3 regions of the Pseudoduganella sp. jia 9 genome follow, and region 3 is predicted to be linked to each of the others. Evidence: predicted binding sites of a transcription regulator. Region 3 holds the regulator's gene; each other region holds the start of a gene.
The links. The regulator LexA, encoded in region 3, represses DNA repair genes until DNA is damaged. The targets are predictions, from matches to a motif close to ACTGTATNNNNATACAGT.

Region 1 (4,148 bases), on a different contig from region 3:
CAGGTCGGCCACGCCGGCGAACGGCCGCAGCGCGCGCGTCTGCTCGATCCGTTCCGCCGCGTCGCGCCGCATGCCGCGCAGCAGCGACATGCCCAACCGCACGGCCGGCTGGCCGGCGTGCGTTCTCGCCCCCTGCACGGCCGGCTGCCCGCCCTGCTCTTTTTCCTCCAGTGCCGAATCCCAGCCGCTGACGACGATGTCGACCGGCCGCACTTCCACGCCATGCCGCTTTGCATCCTGCACCAGCTGCGACGGCCCATAGAACCCCATCGGCTGGCTGTTCAGCAGCGCACACAGGAAGGCGGCCGGTTCGTGGCACTTGATCCACGAGCTCACATAGGTCAGCAGCGCAAAACTGGCCGCGTGCGATTCGGGAAAGCCGTATTCGCCGAAGCCCTGGATCTGCTCGCAGATGCGGTGCGCAAACTCGATGTCATAACCCTTCGCCGTCATGCCTTCGATGATGCGGCCGCGGTATTTGTCCATGCCGCCCTTGCGCTTCCACGCCGCCATCGCGCGGCGCAACTGGTCCGCCTCGCCCTGCGAGAAGCCGGCGGCGATCATCGCCACCTGCATCACCTGCTCCTGGAAGATCGGCACGCCCAGCGTGCGTTCCAGCGCCGGCTTCAGGCCTTCCGGATAATCGATCAGCGTGGGGTCCAGGCGGCGCTGCAGGTAGGGATGCACCATGCCGCCCTGGATCGGGCCGGGCCGCACCAGCGCCACCTCGATCACCAGGTCGTAGAAGCGGCGCGGGCGCAGCCGCGGCAGCATCGTCATCTGCGCACGCGACTCGATCTGGAACACGCCCACCGTATCGGCCTCGCACATCATGTCGTAGGTGGCGGCATCGTCGCGCGGTACGTCCTGCATGCGGAATTCCTCGCCGCGCCGCACGCCGATCAGGTTCAGCGCGCGCCGCAGCGCCGACAGCATGCCCAGCGCCAGCACGTCCACCTTCAGCAGGCCCAGTTCTTCCAGGTCGTCCTTGTCCCACTGGATCACACTGCGGTCCTTCATCGTGGCATTCTCGATCGGCACCAGGCGCGACAGCTTGTCCTGGGCGATGACGAAGCCGCCCACGTGCTGCGACAGGTGGCGCGGGAAGCCCAGCATCTTCTGCGCCAGGCTGGCCCACTGGTTGGCCAGCGGCGCCTCGGGGTCGAGCCCGCATTCGGCGAAGCGGTTCAGCAGTTCATGCTTGCTGTCGAACCAGTGATGCGACTTGGCCACCTTCTCGACGATGGCCAGGTCCACGCCGAGCGCCTTGCCGGCGTCGCGCAGCGCGCTTTTCGGCCGGTAGCAGATCACGGTGGCAGCCAGCGCGGCACGGTGGCGGCCGTACTTCGCGTAGATGTACTGGATCACTTCCTCGCGGCGCTGGTGCTCGAAGTCGACGTCGATGTCCGGCGGTTCGTCGCGTTCGCGCGAGATGAAGCGCCCCATCAGCAGCGTGCTCTCGGCCGGATTGACCTCGGTGATGCCGAGGCAGTAGCACACGGCGGAGTTGGCGGCCGAGCCGCGGCCCTGGCAGAGGATTTCCTGCGCGCGGGCGAAACGCACGATGTCGTACACGGTGAGGAAAAAATACTCGTACTTCAGTTCGGCGACCAGCTCCAGTTCTTCCTCGACCTGCTTCTGCACCTTGGCCGGAATGCCGTCGGGGTAGCGCACCAGCGCGCCGGCATAGGTTTCCTGCCGCAGGTAGGAAGCGGGCGTGTGCCCCGCCGGTATCAGCTCGTTCGGGTATTCGTAGCGCAGCTCGTCCAGCGAGAAAGTGCATTGCCCGGCGATGCGCACCGTTTCCTCCAGCGCTTCGCGCGGGTAGACGTTGGCCAGCCGCAGGCGTGAACGCAGGTGCTGTTCGGCATTCTGCGCCAGCGCATAGCCGCATTCCGCCACCGGCTTGCCGAGGCGGATCGCCGACAGCGTATCGTGCAGCGGCTTGCGCGAGCGTACGTGCATGCAGACCTGGCCGGCCGCCACGACCGGCAGCCGGTGCTGCGCCGCCACTTCCTCGATGCTTTGCCGGTGGCCTTCGTCGAATGCGCGCTGCAGCAGCGTGAGTCCGAGCCAGGCACGCGTGCCGAACGTGGCGGCCATCCAGGCCGCCTGCGCATGCAGCCGGTCCACCTCCGCCGGTTCCCACACCGGATACGACGGCAGCAGGACCAGCAGGCAATCGGGCAAGCCGCGCAGGTGCGCGCGCTCGGGCGGCGGCGCCGCGAAGTCATCGGGCTGCAGCAGGTACTCGCCCTTGGCGGCGCGCGTGCGGCCCAGCGTGATCGTCTCGGACAGGTTGCCGTAGCCGTTGCGGTTCTGCGCGATGGCCAGCAGGGTCAAGGCTTCCGTGCCGTCGCGGTTCGTCAGGCGGAACCAGCTGCCGATGCGCAGGCTGTCATGCCAGCCTGCCTGTTTTGCTTCGCCATGGGCACGCACCACGCCGGCCAGCGAGCATTCGTCCGTGATCGCCAGCGCCGTGTAATCAAGCTGGATCGCCCGGGCCACCAGCTCCTCGGCATGCGAGGCGCCCTGCAGGAACGAGAAATTCGTCATGCAGAACAGCTCCGCGTAGGGCGGCAGTCCGATCGGTGGCGTGGCGGCGGGCATGGTGATGTTAATACTGTATAAACATACAGTATTATACTCTCCGGCCTGCGTCTCCCCGCCGCACGGCAGTCATTGCCCATACCAGAAATTCGCCGAAACGCGACACTAAAGCAGTGTGATTTGCAAAATTGTCACACTTGGGAAAGTGCTCATAGTTGATTTGTTAACGGGCCGATAGAATCGCCGCTTTACCTGTTCGGAGAAGCCCTTGTCCACGCTACGCCTAGCCGTCCTGTCCGCCCTGTACGGATCTTCCGCCCTTGTCTTCTCCCCCATCGCACTGGCGCAGGACACCCAGGGGCAAACGGCGGCACCCCAGCAGCCTATGCAGTCCGTGAGCATCGTCGGTTCGCGCCGCGCCACCAGTTCCGCCACCGATACCGTGGTACCGATCGACGTGATTCCCCTCACCGCCGCCGCCGAGAAAGGCGGCCAGTTCGACCTGTCGCAGACGCTGACCAACATATCGCCATCGTTCAACTCCACCCGCCAGTCGGGTGCGGACGGCGCCGACCTGGTCGATTCGGCCGCGCTGCGCGGCCTGGGGTCGGACCAGACGCTGGTGCTGGTAAACGGCAAGCGCCGCCACACCTCGTCGCTGGTGAACCTGTTCGGCGCGCGCAACCGCGGCAACACGGGCACCGACCTGAATGCGATCCCGATGCTGGCGATCCGCGACGTGCAGGTGCTGCGCGACGGCGCCGCCGCCCAGTACGGCTCCGATGCGATCGCCGGCGTGATGGACATCGGCCTGAAGAAAAGCCTCGGCTGCGAAGCCGTCACCGGCTACGGCCAGTACTCGGCCGGCGACGGCGAGAACTGGCTGGCCTCGGCCTACTGCGGCATCGCGCTGGGCGGCGGCGTGGTCGGCATCACCGGCGAATACCTGGACCGCGGCCGCTCCGACCGCTCCGAGCCGAACAACCCGCGCATCATCGGCGACTCCAAGACCGAGAACCAGACGCTGTACGTGAACGGCGAGATCCCCACCGGCGTGGCCAATGGCACGGGCAGGTTCTACTTCACCGGCGGCGTGCAGAAGCGCGACGCCTCGTCCGCCGCCTTCGGTCGCGGCGGCGTCGGCAGCGACGATATCCCCAGCCGCAATTCGGCGGCGATGTACCCGGACGGCTTCGTGCCCTTCATCAACGGCGACATGGATGACCGCACCGCGATCCTCGGCCACCGCGCCCGGCTGGGCGAATGGAATGCCGACATCTCGCAGACCTACGGCTACAACCGCCTGATGTACGACATCAGCAACACGCTCAATGCGTCGATCGCCAATGCCGACCTGCTGGGTGGCGGCCAGGGCATGAGCCCCGACCACTTCGACGCCGGCGGCTTTTCGTTCGAACAATGGACCACCAACGCCGACTTCGCGCGCTACTTCGACGGCGTGATGGGCAAGGGTTTGAACGTGGCATTCGGCGGCGAGTACCGCGTCGAGAAATACAAGATCTTCGCCGGCGAACAGGGTTCCTACGTGGACGCCGACGGCGTGGGCACGGGCGGCAATGCCGGCAGCCAGGGCTTCC
Region 2 (4,148 bases), on a different contig from region 3:
TCATTGCGGCGCCCATTGCAGGTAGCAGACCGTGACCGGCATGCGGTGCTGCGCGCAGTAGTCGATCCAGCGCAGCTGGTTGTCCTGCAGGCGGTCGCCAGGGCCCTTCACTTCGATCATGTTGTAGCGGCGCTCGGCCGGCCAGAACTGGATCAGGTCGGGAAAGCCCGTGCGGTTGGCCTTGACGTCCTGCAGGATGCGCAGGAACGCCTGCTTCAGGTGGGCGGGCGGAATGCAGTGCAGCGCCAGGTCGAGCAGCGTGTCGTCGAGCGCGCCCCAGAACACGAAGGGCGACGAGATGCCGCGCTTGGCCTCCAGGTTGCGCCGGATCGTGGCGTGATAGCCGCCGTCGTCCAGCTGCGCCAGGCAGGCATTGAAGTGGGCGGCGCGGCGGCGGTGGAAGTCGGCGCTGTGCAGGTCCGCCGGACCGTGGTGGAACGGGTGGAAGAACGCGCCGGGAATCGCGGCGAATACCGCCTCCCAGCACAACAGCCCGAACAGCGAATTGATCAGCGCGTTCTCGACATAGAACACCGGCGCCTCGGCGTGGTTCAGGTGGTCGCGTACCACCCCTTCGACCCACCACTGGCCATCGGGCCGGGGCAGCGCGAGGTCCAGCCGCGCCGGCGGCACGGGCCTGGCGGCCGCGCCGCGCGGGTGGCCGAGGCGGCGCGCCAGCCGCGGCGCCATGCGCAGCAGGTGCTGGCGTTCCGCCTCGTTTTCCGGCGCGGCCATCGCCGCCTGCAGCCGTTCCCAGGCGGCGCCGAACTGTTCATCCTTTTCCAGTACCCGAATGGCCCGCGCGCGCGCGCCCGGATAGGCGCAATCGCCGTAGACGGCGCAGGCGCCGGCCCAGTCGCGCAGCTTTTCCAGTTGCTGGCCCATCTGGAACAGCAGCTTGTGGCGGCGGCTGGCCAGCCATTCGTTGTCCGTGCCGGGCGGCGGCACGTCGCGCAGCACGTCCAGCGGCGCCTCGCCGTTGCCGAAGCGTTCGCGGCATGCGTGCAGCTGCAGGTAGTCGTCGATGTCCCGGCGCGTGCGGAATCCCCGCGCGGCTTCCGAAATCTCCACCCGTTCGAAGCGGAATACGCCGAGGTCGGACAGCACGAATTCCGTCCAGTCCTGGTGGTAATTACCGAAGAAGATCAGCCGCAGCCGGTCGCACAGCGGTTTGGCGACGATACGGTAGGCTTCCTCCCGTGCCTCGATGTTCTGCCACCAGGCGGAAAACGGGCGCTCGCCGGCGTGATCGGCACGCAGCGCCTCCAATTGCGCTTCCTTGCGCGCCGAGCGCAGCGCGCCGGCCAGCCCGAATGCCCGGCACAGCTCCGGCTTCTGCAGCAGGTCGAACAGTTCGTCGAGCGACACGGCGGGATCGACGACGATCCAGCCCGCATCGGCCAGCGGCCCGGCGGCCGCACGGGCGCAGCCGATCTCCTCATAGACGAGCTTCGACGCGCGGAACAGTTGGCCCTTGCGCATCACCATGCGCACGAACAGCGCGCGGGAAGCACGGGGCAGGGCGGGGAAGCGTTCGATGAACTCGCGTTCCTCGCCGTCGAGCAGGTCGGCGTAGCGTTCGCCGATCCATTCCAGCACGCGGTGGAAATTATCCAGGTAATAAAAAAGGTTTTCCAGGACGGGTTTCATGCGAACAGCGGGAGGACGGAGAAGATAAGGGAAACGGAAGCGGAAACAGAAACGGAAACAGCAACGGAAACTGGGAAAAGCGGTGGGGCTTTTGCGTTGCTTCCAAAAAAAACGGCGGGAGAGACAATGAACTGTATTTATATACAGTCTATCGCTTCTCCCGCCGCTTGCACAGCGTTTTATCGCATGCCGGCAACCTGCCGGCAATTTGCCCTCAGTGCTTGGTCTGGCCGGCGCCCTGCTGTTCGGCGATCGCGGCCGCTTTCGCCAGTTGTTCCTCGAACGTCGTCACTGCCTGGCGGGTCGCCTTGGTGACCTGCTCGTAGCCGGCAAAGGCGTTGTCGATCGCCGTCTTGACGATTTGCACCGCGTTCTCGGAGCCGGGCCGCACGTTTTTCGTCACATCGTGGATCAGGGCCGTCAGGTTGCTGCGCGCTTCGGCCAGGTGGGCTTCGGCGGCAGTGGTGAATTCGCCATGGATTTCGGCCAGGATCTGGCCGAGCTGGTGGTTGTATTCGGCGACGTTGGTAAGGTTCTGCATCCGGGCGCTGGCTGCGGCCATGGCCGCCTTCGGATCGGGCGCCTGGCTCATTTCGCGACCGGCCGCAAGATTCTTCTCGACGCCGCTCCTGGCCGTATCGATATTGAGCTGCAGTACCTGCTCGAGGCCTTGCACCGCCTTGCTGGTCAGCGTATTGAAGGTTTCGAGCTGGAACTCGAACAGGGTTTTCGTCGCTTGGGCGAACTGCTCGGGATTCTGAAACATGTCTCCTCCGTCGGTGTGAAAAAATCTTGTCGGGCCATTATTGAACACGAATTAACTTCTCGCAACGAGAATCCTTGTAGGGGCCAAGCAATTTTCGCCAGCCGGGGCCGAGCGGCGTTTGCGAACACACCTTGGCGCCGCTGTCGGTCACGCTTTCCCACAGCCACCAGGGCGCGGGCGCGGCGGCGGCGGCCACGGCGAGCAGCAGCGCGGCGCCAGGCAGGGATCGTTTGAGAAGGGCAGGGAGTGAAGTCATCGGGCTGGCAGGTCAGGTCGGGTGCAGATTCGGCAGGTCCGCGGTTCCAGGAGGGGCGCAGGTTCAGCGCGGTGCCATGGCGGGCAGCGTCATCGTGAAGACGGTGCCGGAACCCGGCGTACTGCGTACGGCGATCCGGCCGCCCAGCACGCCGGTGACGATATTGTGCGTGATGTGCAGGCCGAGGCCGGAACCGCCGGCGCCGGGCCTGGTGGTAAAGAAGGGATCATACACCCGCGAAAGAATGCCGGGCGCGATGCCGGCGCCGTTATCGGCCAGCGACAACGCAATCATGCCGTCTTCCAGCGCATGTGCGCACAGCGTGACGACGCCGTCGCCGCGCCCGTCCAGCCCGTGGACGACGGCGTTCTCGAACAGCGCCGACACGGCTTGCCCGAGCGGGCCCGGGTAACTGTCCATCGCCAGCCCCGGGGCGATTTCCTGCACCACGCGAGGGCGGGGGGGCGCGGTGGCGGCCGTCAGCGGCAGCACCAGTTCGGCAATGAACTCGTCCAGCCGGAACTGGCGGCGCTGCGAGCTGGCGGTATCGACGGCCACCTGCCGGAAACTGGCGATCAGCGCGGCGGCCCGGCGCAGGTTGCGCACCACCAGGTCGTCCGCCTCGCCGGCCTGGGCCAGGTATTGTTCCAGGTCGGAGCGGCGCAGGCCGCTTGCCAGGCTGTCGCGCAGCGCGCCCAGGCGCTCGCTCATCGCGCTGGCGATCGTCAGCGAATTGCCGATCGGCGTGTTCAGCTCATGGGCGACGCCGGCCACCAGGGCGCCCAGCGCGGCCAGCTTGTCCCGGCGTACCAGCTCGTCCTGGGTCTTGCGCAGGTCGTCCAGCGCGGCGGCCAGTCCGGCGCTGGCCTGTTCGGCGCGCTCCTTCGCGCTGCGCAGTTCGGCGGTACGGGCCGCCACCAGGTCTTCCAGGTGGTCGCGGTGCCGCGCCAGCTCCACCTCGCGCCGGGTGCGCTCGATGGCGATGCCGGCCAGGTGCACGGCCACCGCGATCAGCCGCTCGTCGTCCGCGCGGGGCAGGCGCACATCGCGGTAATAGATCGCGAACGAGCCCAGCACCGTCTGCCGGTCGGTCATGATCGGCATTGCCCAGCATGCGTGCAGGCCATACCGCGCAGCCAGTTCATGCCAGCCGTTCCAGCGCGCGTCGTGGCGGATGTCCGCCACCACCACGGGTTCGCGGCGGAACATCGCGCTGCCGCACGAGCCCACGTCCGGACCGATCTGCAGCCCGTCGAACGCACGCAGGAATTCTGGCGGCATGCTGGGCGCGGCGCCGCCACGCACGGTGACACCGTCCTCTTCGAGCAGCAGCACGGTGCAGACCAGGCCCGGCGCCTGGCCTTCGATCAGGCGCAGCAGGCTGGCCAGGATGTCGGGCAGCGGCGCGCCGCGTGCGATCATTTCCAGCAGCCGGTTCTGCCCGGTGCGCAGCGCCTCGGCGATGCGCTGGCCCGT
Region 3 (4,148 bases):
GGAATGGGGCGGGATACGGAGGGAATCGACTTGCGGGTCGGATGGGGCATTCATGGCGCGCATTATACCTGCATAAGCAGGCCAAAGTTCATAATGGTTGGCAAGATCGCTGCCCTGCCGGCAGCTTTGTGACAGCTTGATGACACCCTCGCAGCTCTGTTATAGCAGCCAAATGTCAGGCTTGTCGCGCTTCATGCGGCAGCGGAAACAGCGTGTTGCGGACGCATGCTTCGGGTGCCGCTTCGGCGCTGCTGCGCGGGCTGCATGCAGGGCCTCGCGGCACCGGCGCCGGCAATAAAAAAGCCGGGCGAACCCGGCTTTTTTAATTGTACGACTGTCTTACCGAGGAAAGAATCCCGGCAATCAGGCGGTTTCGCCCACGACGGCGACGGTCACATCGACCACCACGTCCGTGTGCAGGGAAACCGACACCGGGTGCTCGCCGGTGGTCTTCAGCGGGCCGTTCGGCAGGCGCACGGCAGCTTTCTCGACCGGGAAACCGGCCTTCGACAGGGCTTCGGCGATGTCGAAGTTGGTGACGGAGCCGAACAGGCGGCCATCGACGCCGGCCTTCTGCGACACGGTCACGGTCATGCCGTTCAGCTTTTCGCCCTGGCCTTGTGCGGCAGCCAGCTTTTCGGCGGCGGCTTTTTCCAGTTCGGCGCGCTTGGTTTCAAACTCGGCCACGGCGGCCGTGGTGGCGCGGCGTGCCAGTTTTTGCGGGATCAGGAAGTTACGTGCGTAGCCGTCCTTGACCTTCACCACGTCGCCCAGGTTGCCGACGTTGATAACTTTTTCCAGCAGAATGATTTGCATAATGTTCTCCAGTTCTATCTGTACTGCTGCCGATTAGGCGTGGTGCAGATCGGTGTACGGCAGCAGGGCCAGGTAGCGCGCGCGCTTGATCGCGGTATCCACTTGACGCTGGTAGTGCGCCTTCGTGCCGGTCAGGCGTGCCGGCATGATCTTGCCGTTTTCCTGGATGAAATCTTTCAGGGTGTCGACGTCTTTGTAGTCGACCTGCTCAACGCCAGCGGCGGTGAAGCGGCAGAACTTCTTACGCTTGAACAGCGGGTTCTGCTGTTTGCGCTTTTCTTTCAGCTTGGCTTTGTTTTTGTCGAACTTTTTACCGAATGCCATTTTAGGCTCCTGTATTAAATATTGTGTCGCTCAGGCGGCACGAAAATCAATGATGTGAAAAACCAGGCTCTTGCTGTTGCGGCCTTTCCTGGCGAGGAACCCCGTGAATTCGTAGGTGCCTCCCAGTGGCGCGCCGCTGAAACGGCCTGAAATCTCTCCCGCGGCAACCGCGGCGATCTCAAACTCCGTCAGGCGGGCGATGCCTGCCTCGATCTGCTGCGAACTGTGCTGCAAGATTGCATTCACGATCGGCAGCCCGGCGGGGGTATAGCGAATGACTTCCCGCTCGGTGATCAGGCCGGTAAACCTCAGCTCGTTCAGCAAGACTCCGTGGATTTAGGCTGCTGCTGCTGCTGCAGGAGCGGCCGCGGCTTCGGCGCGGTGGCTCTTGGCGGCGTCTTCACGCTGGACCGACTTCATCATCGGCGAAGGAGCGGTTTCCGCTTTCTTCATCTTGACGGTCAGGTGGCGCAGCACGGCATCATTGAATTTGAACGCGGTTTCCAGTTCGACCAGCGTATCGTTGTCGCACTCGATGTTCAGGCAGATGTAGTGTGCCTTGGCCAGTTTCTGGATCGAGTACGCCATTTGACGGCGGCCCCAGTCTTCCACGCGGTGCACGTTACCGCCGCGCGAGGTCACGCTGGCCTTGTAACGTTCGATCATCGCGGGCACTTGCTCGCTCTGGTCCGGATGGACGATAAATACGATTTCGTAGTGACGCATGCAAACTCCCTTAAGGACTGTTGATAGCCCACCCTGGCGTCAAGACAGGTGTGGGAAGAGGTAAGCCCGCAAGCATAGCAGGATTTTTCGGCGCTGGCTAGCCGCGCGGCCGGGCGGCAACCGACCCGAAAGCAGCCGGAAGCAGCCTTCCGGGCCGGTTTCGCGGCATCCCGCGTCACACCGGCAGGCGTGAAATGACGGCCTGGCGCAACGGCGTAGCGCCGTCTTGCGCGGAAATTTTCCTGGAAAACAGGGTCCGTCCCCATTTTTCGGGAAATATTTCTCGCCCGGGAGGGTTTTCCCTTGCATTCACGCCGACACTGTACAAAAATACAGACTGTCTATATACACAGCAATCTGGTCATGATCAAGCTCACCGCAAGGCAGGAACAAATTCTCAACCTGATCAGGGACGCCATCGAATCCACCGGCTTCCCGCCGACCCGCGCGGAGATCGCCGCCGAGTTGGGATTCAAGTCGGCCAATGCGGCCGAAGAGCACCTGAAGGCGCTGGCGCGCAAGGGGGCCATTGAAATCACCGCCGGCACGTCGCGCGGCATCCGCCTGCTGGGCGAGCGCGCGCGCGCCAACCCGGCCGCGGCGCAATCCGGCACGGACTTCCTGCCGCAGGTGCCTGCGGCATTGCTGATGCAGTTGCCGCTGATTGGCCGCGTGGCCGCCGGCTCGCCGATCCTGGCGCAGGAAAACCTGGAAAAAACCTACAGCGTCGACCCGGCGCTGTTTTCAGCGAAGCCCGATTTCCTGCTGAAGGTGCGCGGCGAATCGATGCGCGACGTCGGCATCATGGATGGCGACCTGCTGGCGGTGAAGAAAGTGGACAGTGCCAAGAACGGCCAGATCGTCGTGGCCCGCATCGGCAGCGAAGTGACCGTGAAGCGCTACCGCCGTACCGGTTCCACGATCGAACTGCTGCCGGAAAACCCAGACTTCAAGATCATCACCGTAACGCCGGACGACGAATTCGCACTCGAAGGCCTGGCCGTCGGCCTCCTGCGCACCTGGCATTGATGGCTCAGCCGCTGCCTTGACGGGATGCGCTGACGAGCCGCATGGCTGTCAGCGCAGGGCATATCCGGCAGTGCGCCCACGCTCCGGGCAGCAGGCCTGCTGGCGCTCAGCGCCTGGTGGGCGGCGTCGCGATGCGGCCGCGGAAGTCATTCTGGCGGCTCTGGAAGTCCCGGTTGATGGCGTCCGATGCCACCTTGTCGGCCTTGAAGCGCTCGTTGGCCTGGATCGCCAGTTTTTCCGATGCCTGGAACCAGCTGTCATACCTGGCCACGAGCGGTTCGGCCTGCGCCTTCCCTTCCGCGGCCAGCCTGGCATAAGCGCTTTCCATGCGCTGGCGGGCGCCGTCGAACTCCTGTTCGTTCATCAGGTCGGCAACGTCCCTGGGAATCTTCGAACCGGCCGGCATCGCATTCTGCAACTGCTGGACGAAACCGTTATAGCACTCCTGCCACGCCGAATACTGCTTGTTGACGCGCGTCACGGCGTCCTTGCCGAGAGACGACGCTGGAATATCCGGCGTCGCGCACTGGTACTTCGCGTACGCCAGGTCGGCCCCATCGTACTGCTGCACGTAGTAATCGATGTCGGCACGCCGCGTTTCACGCAGGCGCATCGTTTCCAGCGCAGCGGCCGCTTCCTTGCTGCCGGCTGTCGCGGCTTTCTGGAACCATTGCCGCGCCGCCGCATCGTCCGCCTTGTAGCCCTCGCCATACCAGTGCATTTCGCCGAGATGGAACTGCGCATCCGCGTTGCCGGCCGCCGCAAGGCGCTCGTAGATCGCGCTTGCCTGGGCATAGGCGCGCGTTTCGAGCAGCCGCTTGGCCTCGGCAAGATCATCCGCGAAGGCAGAATTGGCAATCACTGCGGCGACAAGGAAAAACGCGGCATGTTTCACGACAGCTCCTTTTGATGTATTAGGAATAAAACAAAAGAATAAGCCATTCATGCGCCAATGGCGCGGGGTACTTGGCATTTGCACCATTTGTTGCAGGAAGGCTACAGTCGTATGCAACATGCATAGCGCCGCGCGCGACCGCTGTACGCCGGCGGCAGGCGGGAGCGGAGTCGCACCCGCCTGCGCCGCTCATGTGCCGCTCATGTGCCGCTCATGCGCCGCTTATGGCCACTCATGGGCCACTTATGTGCCGCTCATGCACCGGTTACGCGTCGAGCGCCAGGCGGAAGTCGTCGACCAGGTCGGCCGTGTCCTCGATGCCGACCGATACGCGGATCAGCGATTCGGCAATGCCCAT

Region 1: the regulator LexA is predicted to act here: its motif matches at 2,623-2,640, upstream of ACY34H_RS24560 (error-prone DNA polymerase).
Region 2: the regulator LexA is predicted to act here: its motif matches at 1,781-1,798, upstream of ACY34H_RS10295 (VRR-NUC domain-containing protein).

What each region holds. Positions count from the first base shown of each region.
Region 1 is NZ_JBUPWE010000020.1:63,461-67,608, forward strand. It holds gene ACY34H_RS24560 (error-prone DNA polymerase) at 1-2,610, opposite strand, end outside; gene ACY34H_RS24565 (TonB-dependent receptor plug domain-containing protein) at 2,819-4,148, shown strand, end outside.
Region 2 is NZ_JBUPWE010000007.1:135,177-139,324, reverse strand. It holds gene ACY34H_RS10295 (VRR-NUC domain-containing protein) at 1-1,650, opposite strand; gene ACY34H_RS10300 (ATP-dependent DNA helicase) at 1-4, opposite strand, end outside; gene ACY34H_RS10290 (phasin family protein) at 1,865-2,416, opposite strand; gene ACY34H_RS10285 (hypothetical protein) at 2,454-2,672, opposite strand; gene ACY34H_RS10280 (ATP-binding protein) at 2,736-4,148, opposite strand, start outside.
Region 3 is NZ_JBUPWE010000024.1:62,646-66,793, forward strand. It holds gene ACY34H_RS26740 (replicative DNA helicase) at 1-54, opposite strand, end outside; gene rplI (50S ribosomal protein L9) at 364-816, opposite strand; gene rpsR (30S ribosomal protein S18) at 850-1,140, opposite strand; gene priB (primosomal replication protein N) at 1,171-1,461, opposite strand; gene rpsF (30S ribosomal protein S6) at 1,477-1,866, opposite strand; gene lexA (transcriptional repressor LexA) at 2,230-2,895, shown strand; gene ACY34H_RS26770 (hypothetical protein) at 3,002-3,790, opposite strand; gene ACY34H_RS26775 (cystathionine gamma-synthase family protein) at 4,056-4,148, opposite strand, start outside.